Regions from separate parts of the Brevibacterium pigmentatum genome, predicted to be linked through region 3. Evidence: predicted binding sites of a transcription regulator. Region 3 holds the regulator's gene; each other region holds the start of a gene.
What was found. The regulator HspR, encoded in region 3, represses chaperone genes until heat shock. The targets are predictions, from matches to a motif close to AAGTTGAGTCNNNNNGACTCAACTT.
Positions count from the first base shown of each region.

Region 1: GUY30_RS03900 (ATP-dependent Clp protease ATP-binding subunit) is a predicted target of HspR. The motif match lies at 1,010-1,034, and genes of this name have one in related genera.
Region 2: clpB (ATP-dependent chaperone ClpB) is a predicted target of HspR. The motif match lies at 1,042-1,066, and genes of this name have one in related genera.

Region 1 covers NZ_CP050153.1:898,079-900,340, reverse strand. Annotated here, with positions in the region: gene GUY30_RS03900 (ATP-dependent Clp protease ATP-binding subunit) at 1-991, opposite strand, end outside; gene GUY30_RS03895 (DUF3152 domain-containing protein) at 1,108-1,893, opposite strand; gene GUY30_RS03890 (VOC family protein) at 2,012-2,262, opposite strand, start outside.
Region 2 covers NZ_CP050153.1:3,625,525-3,627,786, forward strand. Annotated here, with positions in the region: gene GUY30_RS16450 (enoyl-CoA hydratase) at 1-171, opposite strand, end outside; gene GUY30_RS16455 (cation:proton antiporter family protein) at 280-939, shown strand; gene clpB (ATP-dependent chaperone ClpB) at 1,129-2,262, shown strand, end outside.
Region 3 covers NZ_CP050153.1:3,471,464-3,473,725, reverse strand. Annotated here, with positions in the region: gene GUY30_RS15840 (DnaJ C-terminal domain-containing protein) at 1-550, shown strand, start outside; gene GUY30_RS15835 (heat shock protein transcriptional repressor HspR) at 565-1,005, shown strand; gene GUY30_RS15830 (DUF1206 domain-containing protein) at 1,155-2,030, shown strand; gene GUY30_RS15825 (LPXTG cell wall anchor domain-containing protein) at 2,145-2,262, opposite strand, start outside.

The DNA.
Region 1 (2,262 bases), 1.3 Mb from region 3:
CCATCGAGTTCGCTTCGCCGTTGCCCCCGGCACCGACGAGGGTGTGGAGTTCGTCGACGAAGACGATCATGTCTCCGTCGTCCGCAATCTCGTTCAGAGCTCCGGTCAGGCGCTCCTCGAAGTCACCGCGGTAGCGGGTGCCGGCGAGCATTCCGGGCATGTCGAGGGCGATGATGCGTTTGCCCTGCAGCTGCTTGGGCACGTCACCCGAGTGGATGGCCTGGGCGAGGCCTTCGGCGACCGCGGTCTTGCCGACGCCAGCTTCGCCGAGGAGGACAGGGTTGTTCTTCGTCCGGCGGGCGAGGATCTCGATCGTCTGCTCGATCTCCTCTGCACGGCCGATGACGGGATCGAGCTTGCCTTCGGCTGCGAGTTCGGTGAGGTCGGTGCCGAACTTCTCCAGCACGGATTCCTGACCGTCCTCGCCCTCGGCCTCCTGGCCGGGGTGCATGCCTGCGGCTTCTGCGGCCTCGGCTCCGGCCTGGAGCGCGGCCTGGGTGACTCCCGCCTGGGCGAGGATCCGACCGGCGGGCATCTCCTGATTGAGCACGAAGGCGAAGAACATGTGCTCCGGATCGATGTAGGTCGACCCGAAGGCTCGCGCCACCTGGTAGGCGTCGAGCAGGGCGCGCTGGGCCGAACCGGTCAGAGTGGGCGTGGAATCCGCCTCGGTGTCGGTTGCAGCCGGAAGGCGCTCTTCGATCGCGTGGGCGATGGCCTCGGGGTCGGCGCCTGCCTGGCGCACGGCGGAGATTCCGGGTTCGGAATCGACCATGGTGCGCAGGATATGGAGTGCGTCGACCTCGGACTGGCCGTGGCGGCCTGCGAACTCCGCGGCCGCTTCGATGACCTCATGGCTGCGCTTGCTCAGCAGTCGGTTGATGTCGACGGAACGGCCTCGGCGGGCTCCGGTCTGTCCCTGGAGGAAACGAGCGAGGAACTCGTCGAACGAGTCTCCGCCCGAGCCTGCGGGTCCGAAGAATGTGGCCAAAGCTGACCTCCTCTTTCAGAGTTGAGCGTATACGACTCAATCAACAGGGCAGCGGCCGCCGTTATTCCCGAGGAGGTTGAGGTCGCCGTCACACGCAGTGACCGGCCAGCGCGCGGTCAGCCCTTCGAGGGCCACCCGTTCGGCTTGCACCCCTGCAGACCCTTCGTCTGCTGCTGCATGAGCGGAGCGGTCTCGCCAGGCCCCGGGCACGACTCGTGTCCGTGGCCGAGCGCGTGACCGACCTCGTGGTTGATGAGGTACTGCCGGTACTGGACGATGTCGTCGAATTCGTCCGTGGCAGACACCCAGCGCTTGGCGTTGAGGATGACGTTGGGGCCGTTGCGGCACGAGAGCTTGCCCAGGGTGCGCAGCGGCAGGCACATCTCGTCGACCGTGTCGGGGCTGGCGATGGAGATCATCGTGTCCTGGCCTTCGTCGACGAGTTCGATGGAGACATCGTCCATGTCCTGCCAGCCGCGTTCGTCCTGGAGGGTCTTGATAATGAAGTCGCCTGCCTCATCGACGTCGATGGGCAGGTTGTCTTCGACACGCAGGGCGACCTTGAAGGTCTTGCCGTCGTCGCGGTTGGGTCCGGTCTCGTCCTTCGGCCGGTCCCATTCGCCGCTGCCGTGGGTGTCGATATCGCCTTCGCTGACTCCGGCCGCTCCGGCGTCCTCGACGTTCGCGGTCTTCGTGGGCGTGGGCGACGCGCTCGACTCGTCGCCGGCGGTCTCGCTCGGGTCCGGCGATGCGGCCTGTGTTTCGGCCGCTTTCGGAGTCGGTCGGGTCTCCTCGTGGGCCGCGGGCGCGCAGGCGCTCAGTCCGATGAGCAGCGAGACTGCGGTAAGCGAGGTCAGGGTGCGGAGACGTGGGCGGGAGGCGAGGCGGTTTCGACTGAGCACGCCTGCGAGTCTAGCCGCAGCACGCGACGATAAGGCTGATTCGCCGAGAAACGGGCTGAGTGTCGAGACACGCGTGCGCACCCCCGTGTCTCGACACGCAGCGCGTTTTTCGACGAGATCAGAACTCGAGGACGCCGCCGGGACCGCGCAACTGCGCGCGCAGACGACAGTCCGACCCCTCGACCACCGTGGTGTCACCGGCCCCGAGCACCTCGAGCACCTGCTGCGCCGCCTCGGGCTCCGGGGATTCCACACGGAATTCGAGCAGCTCAAGGGTGGGCAGGGCCGCCTCGGCGGGATGGACGGATTCGCCCCAGTCGATGAGGAACGGCTGCGCACCCTCGTGCGGCAGCGGAGAACGCGTGGTCA
Region 2 (2,262 bases), 150 kb from region 3:
GGCGGTCGACAAGATGACCGCGCGGACATCGGTGCGGTCGGCCACCTCGTTGAGGGTGTCGATGAGGTCTTCCATGACCGTCAGCGACAGCGCGTTGCGCGTGGACGGCCGATTGATCGTCACGGACGCGACCCCGCCGTCGAGCTGCGCGAATACAATTGATTCCGACATAGCCTCATTCTGCCAAAGGTCACCGGGCCCGGCGCGGAATCTGCGCCGACATTTTCCGCCCGCCTCCGGACACATCCGCCCCAGTGGGAGCGGTTCGGAAGGACTGGCATGACCACACTGCTGATGATCATCGGATTCGGAGCCGCCACCTCGGTGGTGGTCGGACGCAAGAGACGCGAGGAGGATCCGGATGCCGCGCCTTTGAGCGTTCGCGATGCGACTCTGATGACCTGGGGCGGGATGCGCGGTCTGGCCACCGTTGCCCTGGCTCTGTCGATCCCGGCCACGACGAGCGCAGGCGCTCCGTTCCCCGGCCGGTCCTATATCGTCGTTGCGGTTGCGGTGGCCCTGCTGGTCACACTGGTGCTGGCGGGCTTGAGCTTTCCGACGGTCGTCGCCGTCCTCGGCATCGACGACGAAGCGGAGAAGGAGCATCAGGCGACGAGGGACATCGCCCTGCGCGCCTATAAGGCCGCGATGCGCGAGGTCAAGAACGATGACACCCTGCCCGACGACGTCATCGAACCGCTGCGGGCCAGGTTCAAGGTCCTCCATGATCAGCTCAGCGGAACCACCGACGACCAGGCAAGTTCGGAACAGGCGATGGCGTTCAAGGAGCACCGGGAGCAGATGATGCAGGTGCAGAAGAAGGCCATGCAGTCTGCGCGTGCCGCGGTGCTCAAGGCCCGGCGCGAACGCGGCACCGATCCGGAGATCGCCGACCGCGTGCTCCACCGCTTCGACCTCCAGTCAGTCATCACGCGGTAGGGGCTGGTCGGTCCCGACCGGACGGGATTCCGGGCCGGTCCCGGTGGGGCAGGGGCACACATCCGGGCGGGATACTTCGACGAAGATTCCTCTGGAAATTCAAAGTTGAGCGGAATAGACTCAACTTTGTCGATGTTGTTCTTGGTGAGAGTTCAAATCAGCCCAGAATCTTAAGAAGGAGATGCGCAGATGGACGCACAGATGACAACCAAATCCCGGGAGGCGCTGCAGACTGCGGTCAACGACGTCGTCGCCCGGCACAACAACCAGATCGAACCGGCCCACCTCGTGGCCGCGCTGCTCAAGCAGCCCGACTCCCTGGCCTCGGCCCTGCTGACGAAGGTCGGCGCCAACCCGCAGTCGGTGCTCACCGCGATTGAAGCAGTGATCGGCGGGTTCCCCACGGTCAGCGGAGCCTCGGTCAGCCAGCCGGGCCTGTCCCGCGCCGGACTCGAGATGATGAACCTCGCGCAGGAGGAGATGACCGCCCTGGGCGATCAGTTCGTTTCGACCGAGCACCTGCTGCTCGCAGCGGCGGCCGGAGATGACGGAGCCGGTGAGACGCTGCGCGCGAATGGGGCGAACCGGGACGCACTGCTTGCGGCCCTGCCCGAACTGCGCGGAGGCAAGAAGGTCACTTCGGAGAACCCCGAGGAGACCATGCAGTCGCTGGAGAAGTTCGGTGTCGACCTCACCGCCACCGCCCGCGAAGGCAAGCTCGACCCGGTGATCGGCCGCGACAAGGAAGTGCGCCGCGTCGTCCAGGTGCTCTCGCGCAGGACGAAGAACAACCCCGTCCTCATCGGTGATCCCGGCGTCGGCAAGACCGCCGTCGTCGAGGGCCTGGCCCAGCGGATCGTGGCCGGAGACGTGCCCGAATCGCTGCGGGACAAGACGCTGATCAGCCTCGACCTGTCCGCCATGGTCGCCGGTGCGAAGTACCGCGGCGAGTTCGAGGAGCGGCTCAAGGCCGTGCTCGAGGAGATCAAGAACTCCGACGGGCAGATCATCACCTTCATCGACGAGCTCCACACGATCGTCGGCGCCGGCGCCGGCGGGGACTCATCGATGGACGCGGGCAATATGCTCAAGCCGATGCTCGCCCGCGGCGAGCTGCGGATGATCGGCGCCACGACCCTGGACGAGTACCGCGAGAACATCGAAAAGGACCCCGCCCTTGAGCGCAGGTTCCAGCAGGTGTTCGTCGGAGAGCCCAGCGTCGAGGACACGATCGCGATCCTCCGCGGGCTCAAGGAACGCTACGAAGCCCACCACAAGGTCTCGATCAATGACGGCGCGCTGGTGGCCGCGGCGACGATGTCG
Region 3 (2,262 bases):
GGGCGGCGACATCAAGTCGAGTACGACGCTGTCGTTCACCGAAGCGATCAACGGTGCCTCGGTGAAACTGAACATGCCGGGTGGGAAGCCGCTGACCGTGCGGACGCCGATCGGGGTCAAGGACGGGCAGAAGATCCGCCTGGCCGGCAAGGGCAAGGCCAGCCCCAACGGCGGCGAGCCCGGTGACGTCATCCTCACCGTGCACGTGAGCCCGCACCCGGTCTTCACCCGCGATGGTGACAACCTGCGGATGGATCTGCCGATCAGTTTCGACGAGGCGGCCCTCGGCGCCGAGGTCAAGGTGCCGACTCTGGGTGGAATGCCCGTCAAGGTCAAGGTCGCACCGGGTACACCGTCGGGACGGACCCTGCGCGTGCGGGGCAAAGGTGTGAAGACGAAGAAGGGCACCGGCGATCTGCTGGCGACAGTCGAGATCGTGGTGCCGAAGAACCTGTCCAAGGAAGCCAAGCAAGCGGTCGAGTCGTTCAAGGCCGCCACTGAAGGTGAGGATCCACGCGCCGGCTTGGTGGACAAAGCCAAGGCCAGTTGAGGTGGTGAATCACAATGCACATTTCATCGAGTGCGGCGGTGTATGTCATCTCGGTGGCCGCGGATCTGGCGGGTATGCACCCGCAGACGCTGCGGCAGTATGACCGACTGGGTCTCGTCTCTCCGGAACGCACTGCGGGCCGGGGCCGGCGTTATTCCGGGAAGGACATCGCCAAGCTGCGACTGATCCAGCAGCTGTCGCAGGACGAGGGAGTCAACCTCGTCGGGATCAAGAAGATCATCGACCTGCAGAATCAGGTCGATGCGCTCAGGAGCCGCAATGAAGAACTCGAGGACGAAGTTCGGGCACGCAGGTCGGCACAGGAACGCGATGCGCGCGTCTTCGCGGCCGGCACCGTGGGCGGAGACGTCGTCTCGATCTCAAGGGGACGACGCCCACAGGGTCGCCCTGAACCGGGAGCCCTGGTGCTGTACAACCGGTACCGCCGCAGCTGATCCTGACGAGGCCCGACTGGGACGCTGAGAACAGCGCCGAGGCGGAGTGCGAACCGAACTTTCGGTGCGCACCCCGCCTTTTCGCGTTGCTCGACGAATCCAGTTCATTGCGGCGCAGAAAAGTACACGTGTTGTGCGACACTGACTCTGTGAACGAGAAAGAGAAGGTTCGACAGGTCGCCGACAGCGCCGATTCGGCGGCTCAGGAGGCCGCGGACAGCCGCTGGTTCGAGCGGGTGGCCCGTGCGGGGTTCATCGCCAACGGATTGGTCCACGCGATCCTCGGCGCAACTGCGATGACGGTCGGATTGGGGCAGGGCGGCGGAGAAGCCGATCAGGCCGGAGCGGTCGGGCAGATCGCGTCGCAGCCCTTCGGCATGGTGCTGATCGTCGTCTGCTTCCTCGGCTGTGCACTGATGGCGCTGTGGTGTCTGGTCAATGCGTTCTTCGGCTCAGCTTCGCTGCGTGATGCCGGGACCACGGACCCGCAGAAGAAGCAGGGGCGGAAGCAGTGGATCGACTTCTTCACCATGGTCGGTTCCGCCATCGCCTATGTGGTGGTTGCCGCGACCTTCTCCCAATTCGTCTTCGGCGGGGGAGCCGACTCGGGGCAGTCGAGCTCTCAAGCCTCGACAAGTGTGGCGAAGGCGCCGGGCGGACTGTACATCCTCATGGCTGTCGGCGTCGTGATTGCGATCATCGGAATCGTGTTCTGTATCAATGGTCTGCGACGGAAGTGGAAAGAGGAGCTGCGTCGACCGCGCAGCGCGATCACCCGCTTCCTCATCGGATTCACCGGTGTCGTCGGCTACCTGGGCAAGGGCGTTACGCTGCTGTCGGTGGGCATCCTCATCGTGGTGTCCGCTGCGACCGGTGATCCGGAGGAATTCACCGGCATCGACGGAGCGCTCAAAGGTATGCGAGATCAGCCGTTCGGGCCGTATCTGCTGTTGGCCGTGGGCCTCGGCCTGGTCCTTTACGGAGTCTTCCTCGCCCTGCGCTCGAGGTACGACCGCATGGAATGAGCCGTCTTCTGCTTCGCTGCAGATAGACGAAGAAGGGCGCGAACCCGGTTGGGTTCGCGCCCTTCGTCTCAGGCCCAGCTCAATCGAGTTGGCACGATCTCACTTGATTCGCTCTCAGATCTCTGCGGGATCCTGGGCGACCTTCTTGCGGCGCATGGTCAGGGCGACTGCGACTCCACCGATGAGGAGGAGGCCGGCGCCGCCGACGAGGCCGGTCAGCTCGGTACCGGTG